3 regions of the Alicycliphilus sp. T452 genome follow, and region 2 is predicted to be linked to each of the others. Evidence: predicted binding sites of a transcription regulator. Region 2 holds the regulator's gene; each other region holds the start of a gene.
The links. Region 2 encodes LexA, which represses DNA repair genes until DNA is damaged. Its sites were predicted from a motif close to ACTGTATNNNNATACAGT; they were not measured.

Region 1: a site for LexA is predicted at 1,543-1,560, ahead of recA (recombinase RecA). Genes of this name have one in related genera too.
Region 3: a site for LexA is predicted at 1,690-1,707, ahead of ACX12L_RS19705 (PA0069 family radical SAM protein). Genes of this name have one in related genera too.

Annotation. Positions count from the first base shown of each region.
Region 1 is NZ_JBTNEH010000004.1:39,459-43,144, reverse strand. Features, by position in the region: gene recX (recombination regulator RecX) at 1-318, opposite strand, end outside; gene recA (recombinase RecA) at 397-1,506, opposite strand; gene ACX12L_RS04680 (MarR family winged helix-turn-helix transcriptional regulator) at 1,624-2,103, shown strand; gene ACX12L_RS04675 (winged helix-turn-helix transcriptional regulator) at 2,106-2,579, opposite strand; gene ACX12L_RS04670 (D-amino acid dehydrogenase) at 2,706-3,686, shown strand, end outside.
Region 2 is NZ_JBTNEH010000013.1:137-3,822, forward strand. Features, by position in the region: gene ACX12L_RS12745 (asparaginase) at 9-971, opposite strand; gene lexA (transcriptional repressor LexA) at 1,052-1,726, shown strand; gene ACX12L_RS12755 (hypothetical protein) at 1,881-2,225, shown strand; gene hrpA (ATP-dependent RNA helicase HrpA) at 2,233-3,686, opposite strand, start outside.
Region 3 is NZ_JBTNEH010000028.1:46,001-49,686, forward strand. Features, by position in the region: gene ACX12L_RS19700 (LysR family transcriptional regulator) at 1-567, shown strand, start outside; gene ACX12L_RS19705 (PA0069 family radical SAM protein) at 564-1,682, opposite strand; gene rnk (nucleoside diphosphate kinase regulator) at 1,942-2,349, shown strand; gene ACX12L_RS19715 (acyltransferase family protein) at 2,401-3,558, opposite strand; gene ACX12L_RS19720 (NAD(P)H-dependent flavin oxidoreductase) at 3,625-3,686, opposite strand, start outside.

The DNA.
Region 1 (3,686 bases), on a different contig from region 2:
GGCGCGTGCGCGCTCGAACTCGGTGCCGGCCAGCTGCGCGGCGGTGGTGCGCACGAGGTCTTCGTCCAGGCCCTTGCGGCGCAGCTCCTGCGCCACGCGCTGGGCGCCGAAGCGCGCGGCGCGGCGGTGCACCACGGACTCGGCCACGCGGGCGGCGTCGATGAGGCCCCGGGCCTGCAACTCGTCGAGCAGCGCGGCGAGGTCCTCGCCTTCCTGCACATGGCGCGCCAGCTTGGCCTGCAGCTCGGCGCGCGAATGCTCGCGCTGCGCCAGCAGGCGCAGCGCGCGTGCCTTGAGCGAGAGTTTGGCGAATCCCATGCCTGCTCTGCAAAGAATAGCGGCTTGTGCTTTAAGGGCGGGTGCTAGAGGCTTCCTTGCTGTAAATGCCAGGTGCCTTCAGGCCTCGGCGTCGGCCGTCTTGTCGCCCTTCTTGCCGCGCGCGGGCTTGTCCTCTGGCGCCTGCGCCGCGGCGCTGGTGGGCAGCAGGGCGATGCCCAGGCTCTCGCGCACCTTGTTCTCGATTTCCACCGCCAGGCCGGGGTTCTCGCGCAGGAATTCGCGCGCGTTGTCGCGGCCCTGGCCGATCTTCTCGCCGCTGTAGGCGTACCAGGCGCCGCTCTTTTCGAGGATGCGCGCATTCACGCCCATGTCGATGATCTCGCCCTCGCGCGAGATGCCCTCGCCGAACAGGATGTCGAACTCGGCCGTCTTGAACGGGGGCGAGACCTTGTTCTTCACCACCTTCACCTTGGTCTCGTTGCCGATGGCCTCGTCGCCCTTCTTGATGGTGCCGGTGCGGCGGATGTCCAGGCGCACCGAGGCGTAGAACTTCAGCGCGTTGCCGCCCGTCGTCGTCTCGGGGCTGCCGAACATGACGCCGATCTTCATGCGGATCTGGTTGATGAAGATGACCATGCAGTTGGTCTTCTTGATAGTGGCGGTGAGCTTGCGCAGCGCCTGGCTCATCAGGCGCGCCTGCAGGCCGGGCAGGGCGTCGCCCATCTCGCCCTCGATCTCGGCCTTCGGCACCAGGGCGGCGACCGAGTCGATCACGATCAGGTCCACGGCGCCCGAGCGCACCAGGCTGTCCACGATCTCCAGCGCCTGCTCGCCGGTGTCGGGCTGGCTGATCAGGATGTCGTTGATGTTGACGCCGAGCTTCTGCGCGTAGGCGGTGTCGAGCGCGTGCTCGGCGTCGATGAAGGCGCAGGTGCCGCCGAGCTTCTGCATCTCGGCGATCACCTGCAGCGTGAGCGTGGTCTTGCCCGAGGACTCGGGGCCGTAGATCTCGACCACGCGCCCGCGCGGCAGGCCGCCCACGCCCAGGGCGATGTCCAGGCCCAGCGAGCCGGTGGAGACGACCTGGATGTCCGCCACCTGCTCGCCCTCGCCCAGGCGCATGATGGTGCCCTTGCCGAACTGCTTCTCGATCTGGGCCAGGGCGGCCTGCAGGGCCTTGGCCTTCTCGCTGTTGGCGGCGGTGCTGGCTTTGACGGTGGCGTCCATGGGGTGGCTCCTTGGGGTAACTGGGTTGAATGACAGGCTGGATACTTGAACAGTAGTTTAGGGGCGATTACCGTGCTGTCCAACCGATATTTAGTCAGTTTGGCTGACAATACCGGCATGAGCGATGCCCCCCTTCCCGACGACCGCTGGCGCCAGGCACACCTGGGCCGGCTGCTGGGCCACGCCATGCGGCGCTTCGACGCGCGCGTGCTGCAGCTCATGGCGCGCGACGTGCAGGTGCCGCTGGCCCTGTCCAACCTGGCGGCGCGCGAGCAGGTGAGCGCCGCGCATATCCACATCACGCGCCACCTGTCCCTGCAGGGCGACCGGCTCACCGACCTGGCCGAGCGCGCCGGCATGGCCAAGCAGTCCATGGCCAGGCTGGTGGACCAATGCGAGGCCTGGGGCCTGGTCACGCGCGAGGCCGACGGGCGCGACGCGCGTGCCCGGCGGGTGCGCTTCACGCCCACGGGCCTGGCCTGGCTGCAGGCCTTCCGCGACGCCGTGGCCCAGGCCGAGGCGGAGTTCCGCGCCGAGGTCGGGGACGAGGTGGCGACTGTCGTGGCCCTGGGGCTGGAAGCCTATGGCAATAAATGATTTCAGGCGCCGCGCCCCATGGGCACGACGAAGCTCTCCTTGACCTCCTCCATCACCACGTAGCTGTTGGACTGCGCCGGCACGGGCATCTGCTGCAGTATGGAGCCCAGCAGGTGCCGGTATTCGGACATGCCGGCCAGGCGCGCCTTGACCAGGTAGTCGAAGCTGCCCGAAATCAGGTGGCATTCCAGCACCTCGGGCATGTTCTGCAGCTCGTCGCGCACCTTCTTGAAGATCTGCTCGGACTTCTGCGCCAGCGTGATTTCCACGAACACCAACAGGCTGCGCCCGAGCGCCGCCGGGTTGACGCGCGCGTGGTAGCCGGTGATCACGCCCTGCGCCTCGAGGCGCTTGACGCGCTGCGAGCACGGCGACGTGGACAGGCCCACGCGCTCGCCCAGCTCAGTCATGGTCAGGCGCCCGTCGCGCTGCAAAAGATCCAGGATGCGCCGGTCTATGGAATCGAATTCAGACATTGCTGCGAAGGGCATGGTTTGGCGATTCGGGCGGCAGATATTGCTGCATAGGAGTGCAATTTCAGCAAAAGATTAGCACGTAAATCCATAAAGTCACGTCCATTCACCGAATAACGGAGACTGGACATGAAAGTTGTCGTACTTGGCGCTGGCGTGATCGGCATCACCACCGCCTACTACCTGGCCCGCGCGGGCGCCGAGGTCACCGTCATCGACCGCCAGGACGGCCCGGCGCAGGACACCAGCTTCGCGAACGCGGGCCAGGTCTCGTTCGGCTACTCCACGCCCTGGGGCGCGCCCGGCATTCCCACGAAGGCGCTCAAGTGGATGTTCGAGAAGCACGCGCCGCTGTCCATCCGCCCCGACGGCACCCTGTTCCAGCTGCGCTGGATGGCGCAGATGCTGCGCAACTGCTCGGCCGAGCGCTACGCGGTGAACAAGGAGCGCATGCTGCGCCTGTCCAACTACAGCCGCGAGTGCCTGCAGCAGCTGCGCCGCGACACCGGCATCCAGTACGAGGGGCGCCAGGCCGGCACGCTGCAGCTGTTCCGCGCGCAGAAACAGGTCGATCAGGCCGAGCGCGACATCCGCGTGCTCAAGGAATGCGGCATTGCCTACGAGCTGCTCGATGCCAAGGGCGTCTGCCAGGCCGAGCCTGCGCTGGCGCAGGCCCGGGCCACGATCGCCGGCGGCCTGCGCCTGCCGCAGGACGAGACCGGCGACTGCTACCTGTTCACCAACGCCCTGGCCCGCATGGCGCAGGCGCTGGGCGTGAAGTTCCGCTTCGGCACCGGCGTCGACTGGCTGCTGTTCGATGGCCAGGGCGCCGTGGGCGGCGTGCAGTTGGCGACGCCGGACAAGGAAGTCGTCCGCGCCGACCGCTACGTGCTGGCCATGGGCAGCTATTCGCGCGAGCTGCTGCTGTCGGCGGGGCTGGACATCCCGGTCTACCCCGTCAAGGGCTACTCGCTCACGATACCGGTCCGGGACGAGGCGCTGGCGCCCGTCTCCACGGTGCTCGACGAGACCTACAAGATCGCGCTGACGCGCTTCGACCAGCGCATCCGCGTGGGCGGCATGGCCGAGCTTTCGGGCTTTGACAAGACA
Region 2 (3,686 bases):
AAAGCCACTTATGGCGAGCGCATCAGCTCCAGCATCAGGCTGATCCGCGCCTTCACCGGGCTCAGGCCGTCCGCACCTTGCCAGGGCGCATCGTGCACGTCCAGCATGCGCCCCTGCGGGCAGCGCGAGGCCACGCGCACCACGACGCCCGCGGCCACGGCGCGCGCAAGGGCCGCCTCCAGTGCCTTGTGCAGCGTGCCGTTGCCCGTGGCCGCGGCCACGATGCCCCGGGCGCCGTTCTCCACCAGCCAGTCCACCAGGGCGCCGTCGGCGCCCGCATGGCTCGTCACGATCTCCACGCGCGGCCAGGCGGTGGCGCCCAGGGCGGGCAACAGCGCGGCATGGGACGGCGGCTGCGCCAGCGGGGCGCGCCCATGCGCCCAGCGCACCTGGCCCGCCTCCACCCAGCCCAGGGGCCCGCCGTCGCCCGACGCGAACGCGTCCAGCCGCAGCGGGTGCACCTTGCCCACCTCGCGCGCGCCGTGCACCACGCCCGCTGCCACCACCAGCACGCCGCGCGCCGACGGGTCAGAGGCCAGGGCCACCGCATCGAGCAGGTTCTGCGGCCCATCGGGCACGAGCGCCGTGGCCGGGCGCATGGCGCAGGTCAGCACCACGGGCCTGGCCGCGTCGAGCAGCTCGTGCAGCAGCCAGGCCGTCTCCTCCAGCGTGTCCGTGCCGTGCGTGACGACGATGCCGGCCACGGCCGGATCGGCCAGGTGCGCGGCGCAGCGCTGTACAAGCCGCACCCAGACATCCGCATCCATATCCTTGCTGTCGATCTGCGCCACCTGCTCGGCCTCCAGCACGCCCCCGGCGGCCTGCGCCAGGCCGGGCACGGCGGCCAGCAGCTGCTGCACGCCGATCTGCGCCGCCGTGTAGCCCACGCTGGCGCCCACCACGTCGGACGTGCCGGCAATCGTGCCCCCGGTGCCCAGCACCACGATTTTTCTTGTAGCAGCCACTTGCATCCTTTTTGAAACTGTTCAAAAATACAGGTACTGGATTAAAAAACAGTTACCCACCCCCCCAACCGCATCGGACTCGCACCATGCTCGACAGCCCCAAGCTCACCGCCCGCCAGCAGCAGATCCTGGACCTGATCCAGACCGCCATCGCGCGCACCGGCGCGCCCCCCACGCGCGCCGAGATCGCGGCCGAGCTGGGCTTCAAGTCCGCCAACGCGGCCGAGGAGCACCTGCAGGCCCTGGCGCGCAAGGGCGTCATCGAGCTCGTGAGCGGCACCTCGCGCGGCATACGCCTGTGCGGCGAGACCGTGCGCAACATCAACGCCGTGCGCGGCACGCAGTTCAGCCTGCCGATCCCGGGCCTGTCGCAGCTCACGCTGCCACTGATCGGCCGCGTCGCCGCGGGCTCGCCGATTCTCGCGCAGGAGCACGTGGACCAGACCTACACGGTCGAAGGCAGCCTGTTCACGCACAAGCCCGACTACCTGCTCAAGGTGCGCGGCATGTCCATGCGCGACGCGGGCATCATGGACGGCGACCTGCTGGCCGTGCAGGCCACGCGCGAGGCGCGCAGCGGCCAGATCATCGTGGCCCGCCTGGGCGACGACGTCACCGTCAAGCGCCTGCGCCGCACCGGCAGCGCCATCGAGCTGCTGCCCGAGAACCCCGACTACCCCGTGATCCGCGTCGAGCCCGGCGAGCCCTTCGAGATCGAGGGCCTGGCCGTGGGCCTGATCCGCAACACCATGCTCATGTAGCGTGCACCGGCGCCGCCGCAGGTGGCGGGCGTCTGGCATGCGGCGGCGCGGGCATTGCGCCGGCCGCCGCATGCCAACCCCGCGGATGCGCGCCTTCCTCCTGGCAATCCCGCCTGTGTTCCACCTCTATGCCCTGGCATGCCGGAGTCTTCACATGGGAATCGCCCTCTTCGCTCTCTCCTCGCTCTGCCAACCCCTGCGCCGCATCGCCGGCTCCATGCGCCCGCGCCCCGCGCAGGCCGCGCACCACGGCCTGCCGGGCCACGCGCACGCCGTCTACCCGGCCGGCGCACGCGCCAGCAACGACCCGCAGTGCGCGGCGATCGACGGCCATGGGGTTCCACAAGCCACCGCCGCCAGCGCGGCGCGGCCCCCGGCACCGGCATCGCGCCCCCTGCGCGTGATCCTGAACCGCCACGAGGGCACGGCCTGCCGGCTCGTGATCTCGGGGCGCATGGCCGATGTGTGCGCGGAACTGGACCGCCTGGTCCTGCATTGAGCGGGGGTCAGGACACCAGCTGGAACCACACCTTGTCCAGCCGCTTGGCGCTGACAGGGTACGGCGTGCGCAGCTCCTGCGCGAAGAAGCTCACGCGCAGTTCCTCCAGCATCCAGCGGTATTCCTGCATGCGCGCGTCCTGCTGGCCCTTGCGCTCGGCCACCAGGCGCCAGTAGCGCTGCTCCAGCGGCTGCAGCTCCTTCATCCTGGCGGCGTCGCGCGCCGGGTCGGCGCGGTATTTGTCCAGGCGCACGGTGATCGCCTTCAGGTAGCGCGCAAAGTGCTGCAGCTGCGCCCAGGGGGCCTGGGCGATGAAGTCCCTGGGCATCAGGATCTTCAGCTGCCGGGCCGCGTCCTGCGTGGCCTCGGGGGCGTTCTTCGTGTCCTTGATCTTGCGCTGGGCGCCGGCGTATTCCTGCAGGATCACGCCGGCCAGGCGCGCCACCTCGTTGGCGATCAGGGTCAGGCGGCCGCGCCCGTCCTGCACGCGCTGCCTGAACTGCGCCTCGTCCACGGGCAGGGGCTCCTGCAGGAAGGCACGGTCCATGGCGACGTCGATGATCTGCGCGCGCAGCTCTTCCTGCGTGCCCAGGGGCATGTAGGCCACGGCCATCTTCTGCAGGTCGGGAATGTTCTTTTCCAGGTACTTGAGCGCATCCTGGATCGTGAGGGCGAACAGGCGCCGCAGCCCCAGGCGGTGGCGCGCGGCGGCCACCTCGGGCTCGTCGAAGACCTCGATGGTCACGGCATCGCCCTGGTCGATCAGGGCCGGGAAGCCGATGAGGGTCTGGCCGCCCTGCCTGATCTCCATGAGTTCGGGCAGCTCGCCGAAGTCCCAGGCGGTGTGGCGCTGGCCCTGCGGGTGGGCGGGTGGCGCTTTCTTTTCAGGAGCGCCTGGCGCTTGACTGCCCTTGGTTTCAGGCTGTTTTTTATCCGATTGCGGCTTGGAATCAGCGCTACCAGCTATCTTTAACGAAGCAAGCGCCTGGAAGGCCCCGCGCGCCTTGCCGCCCCATTCGGCCTTGAGCGCGGCGAGGTTGCGCCCCTGGCCGAGCTGGCGGCCGTGCTCGTCGGTGATGCGCAGGTTCATGAACAGGTGGGGGCTGAGCATGTCGAGCTTGAAGTCGGCGCGCTTCACGTCGAGCGATGTCTCGTCGCGCACCTGCTTCAAGAGCACGTCCACCAGCCCACCCTGGTTCCAGCGTTCCTCCTGGATGAAGAGCTGCGCCAGCCGCTCGGCGTGTTCCGGCAGGGGCACGAAACGGCTGCGCGGGCGCTGGGGCAGGCTCTTGAGCAGCGCCTGGATCTTTTCCTTGAGCATGCCGGGCACCAGCCATTCGGCGCGCTCCTCGCTGACCTGGTTGAGCACGAACAGCGGCACCGTCACGGTGATGCCGTCGCGCGCGTCGCCCGGGCTGTGCAGGTAGCTGGCCGAGCAGTCCGCGCCGCCGAGCTTCACGG
Region 3 (3,686 bases), on a different contig from region 2:
CTGCTGCCCATGATGCTCGAAGCGCTGAGCCGGCAAAGCCCGGGGGTGGAGGTCAGGCTGGAGGCCGTGGGATCGGCCGACGCCATGCTGCGCCTGAAGGCCGGCACGCTCGACATCGGCATCGTCGCCAGCCCCCAGCCGGCGGTCGCGGGAATCCGCCTGACGCCCTGGCGCAACGACTTGATGGTGGCGCTCCTCCCCGCGTCCTGGGGCGCGCCGGAACGGGTGACGCCCGAATGGCTTGCGGGCCGCCGCTGGGCGTCCTTCGCCCCCGCGACACAGATGCACGGCCTCATCGCCGCGTGGTTCGGCCAGGCCGGGTTCAATCCGCGCCCCTATCTGGCCCTGAGCTACCCCGGCGCGCTCAAGAGCCTGGCCGCGGCCAGCCAGAGCGCCGCCATCCTGCCGCTGGAGGAGGTCAGGGACGAGCAGCACTCGCCAGACGTGCAGATACGCCATCTGCACCCCCCGCTGATGCGGCCCATGGCCGTGGCGCACCGGTATTCGCCGGAACCCGGCCGGGCCGTATCCAGCGTGCTGCAGGTGCTGGCCGACTTCGCCGGCTAGAACAGCACGCCCTGGCCCCGCGCCAGCGCCGGGCGGTACTGCGACAGGTCCAGCACGGTGCGCTGGCGGTTCAGGCCCAGGCGCGCACAGGCCTTCTCGAAGCGCTGGCGCAGCAGGTCGGCCCACAGGCCCGTGCCCTTCATGCGGGTGCCGCGGCGGCTGTCGTAGGCCTTGCCGGCGCGCCGGTCGGCCTCGGCGATGCCGTGCAGGTCCTGGATGCGCGCCAGCACGCGCCCGGCGCGCTGCGGGTAGTGCAGTTGCAGCCATTCGCGCATCAGCGGGTTGAGCTCCCACGGCAGGCGGATCACGGTGTAGAAGGCCGAGGTGGCACCCGCGTCGCGCGCGGCGGCCAGCACCTGCTCCATGTCCTCGGTGATGAACGGGATCTGCGGCGCCACGCTCACGCCCACGGGCACGCCAGCTTCGGCCAGGGCCCGTATGGTGCGCAGCCGCCGGTGCGGCGCGGCGGCGCGCGGCTCCAGCACGCGCGCCAGGGCCGGGTCCAGCGTGGTGATGGTCACGCAGGCCATGGCGAGCCGCTCGCGCGCCAGCGGGGCCAGCAGGTCCAGGTCGCGCTCCACGCCGCTGCTCTTGGTGACCAGCGCGAACGGGTGGCGCGCATCGCGCATCACCTCGATCACCGCGCGCGTCAGAAGCAGTTCGCGCTCCACGGGCTGGTAGCAGTCGGTGGCCGAGCCGATGTTGACGACGGACGGCCGGTGGCCCGCGCGCGCCAGCTCGGCGCGCAGCAGCGCGGCGATGTTGCGCTTGGCGATGATGCGGGTCTCGAAGTCCAGGCCCGGCGAGAGGCCGAGATAGCCGTGCGTGGGCCGCGCGTAGCAGTACACGCAGCCATGCTCGCAGCCGCGGTAGGGGTTCACGGACTGCTCGAAGAAGATGTCGGGCGAGTCGTTGGAGCACAGGGCGCTGCGCGCGTCCTCCCAGATCACCTGGGTGCGCGGCGCGGCCGCGGGCCCGGCGCCGTCGGCCTGTTCGCCCCAGCCATCGTCGAAGGCATCGCGCGCGTCGCGGGCGAACCGGTGCGCCATGCGGCTTGCCGCGCCGCGCCCCTTGATGGCCTGCAGGGGAAGCGTAGGGATGCCGTCTTCATGCATGCCGATAACTGTACAAACATACAGTTATCTTTGCAAGAACAGGCTCTAAGCGATTTCCGCCCATCTGGCAAATGCCGCGTAATTCACACCGGGCGCGTGCGAGATCACTTGGCAAAGCCCGGCCCGCGCCGCACAATGCTGCATCGCACCAAGATGGTGCTCCAGAAACATGCCTTGGCCCGGACAACCCCGTTGCCCGGGCTTTTGTCCGTTTGAGCAGCGCCGAACCGCCGGCGGCCACTTACCTGGGAGTCATACCATGCAGCGCAAACCCCACATCATCCTGTCGTCCCTGGACATGGAGCGCATAGAAGCCCTGCTGGAGAAGCAGACGGCGCCGTTTCCCGGCCGCGACGCGCTGGAGGCGGAGCTTGACCGCGCCGACGTGTTAGACCCCAAGGACATGCCGCCCAACGTGGTGACCATGAACTCCACCGTGCGCTTCACCATGCTGGAGTCCGGCAAGACCAATACGCTGACGCTGGTCTACCCCAAGGAGATGGACGGCTCCGGCGACAAGGTGTCGATCTTCGCCCCGGTGGGCATCGCGCTGCTGGGCCTCGCCGTAGGCGACGAATTCCAGATGCCCAGCCCCACGGGGCAGGTCACGGTGCGCGTGGACGGTATCGAATTCCAGCCCGAGAACGCGGGCGAGCTGCACCGCTGAGCCCTTTTCATCCCTCGGCCGCCCAGGCAGCCCGCGCGGGCTGCTTTTTTTTTACTTGAGGCCGGCCAGCAGGGCCGTCAGCAGGCCCGTGCCCACGAGCCCTGCCTGCCAGCGCAGCGCCGCCTGCCAGGTGGGCACATGGCGCTCCACGCGCTCGTACAGCAGATGGCCCGCGGCAATGGACAGGGCGAACGCCAGCACCATGCCCGCCTCGGCCGCGGCAACGGACTGCGGCCAGAAATGGCTTTCCACGGCATTGACGAGCAGGCACACCGGGAAGTGCACGAGGAAGACCGAGTACGAGATCCGCCCCAGCCGGTTGAGCGGCCCCCAGCCCGTCCAGCGCGCCAGGGCGGGCGTGCGCAGGGCGACCACCAGCGCCAGTGCCGTGGCGCCGGCCAGGGCGATGCGCGGCCGCCACTCCAGCGTGAGCGCCGCCAGCACCAGGGCCGCCATCAGCAGGGCCCAGCTCCAGGCGCCCACGGCCCGGGGCGATTGCACGGCCCAGAAGGCCAGCATGCCGAGCCCGTAGGCGCCGAAGAAGTACACGGCCCACACGTCCCACTGCGCGTCCAGGTTGAAGTGCAGCAGCGACGCCGCCACGCCGGCCACCACCAGGGCCTGCCCCCCGCTCATCGCCCAGGGCCAGCAGCGCGCCAGCGCGCGGCCGCCCCAGCGCATGCGCAGCGCCGCGGCCAGCCGGGTCACGCCGGCCAGCAGCAAGGTGGTCAGCGCGAACAGCTGGAAGTCGATGGCGACGTACCACACGCCGGCCGAGAGCGATTCCTCGCCGAGCACGCCGTGCAGCAGCAGGGCATGGGCCAGCAGCTGCCACAGGGTGGGGTCGTCCGAGACCGATGGATGGTCGAACCAGGGCCGCACGGCCGCCTGCACCACGATGGCCACCACCAGCGCCACGGCATAGGGCACGACCAGGCGCACGAAGCGCCGCGCGTTGCGGGGCCAGGGGTCATCGAAACGCGCATGCCCCCGGGGCGCCAGGCTGGCCGCGGCCAGGAAGCCGCCGAGCACCAGGAACACCTGCACGGCCATGCGCGCGTATTCGTCGAGCCAGTCGATCACCTCGGGCATGGCCTGGCGCGCCACGTCGGACATGGGGCCGTAGAACGCCAGGTGGTGCCAGACGATGGCGGCGCAGGCCAGCCCCTTGGTGCAATCGATCAGGGCGCTGCGGTGAACCTGGGTCATGGGGCGGTGGGAGTCCGAGGCGCTCGGGATGCGGGACCGGCGATGCCCGGCACTCCATAGTCAACGTCAGCCCAGCGCCAGGCGTTGACGCGCCTCCTGGTATTCGCGGCGCAGGCGCGCGATGAGTT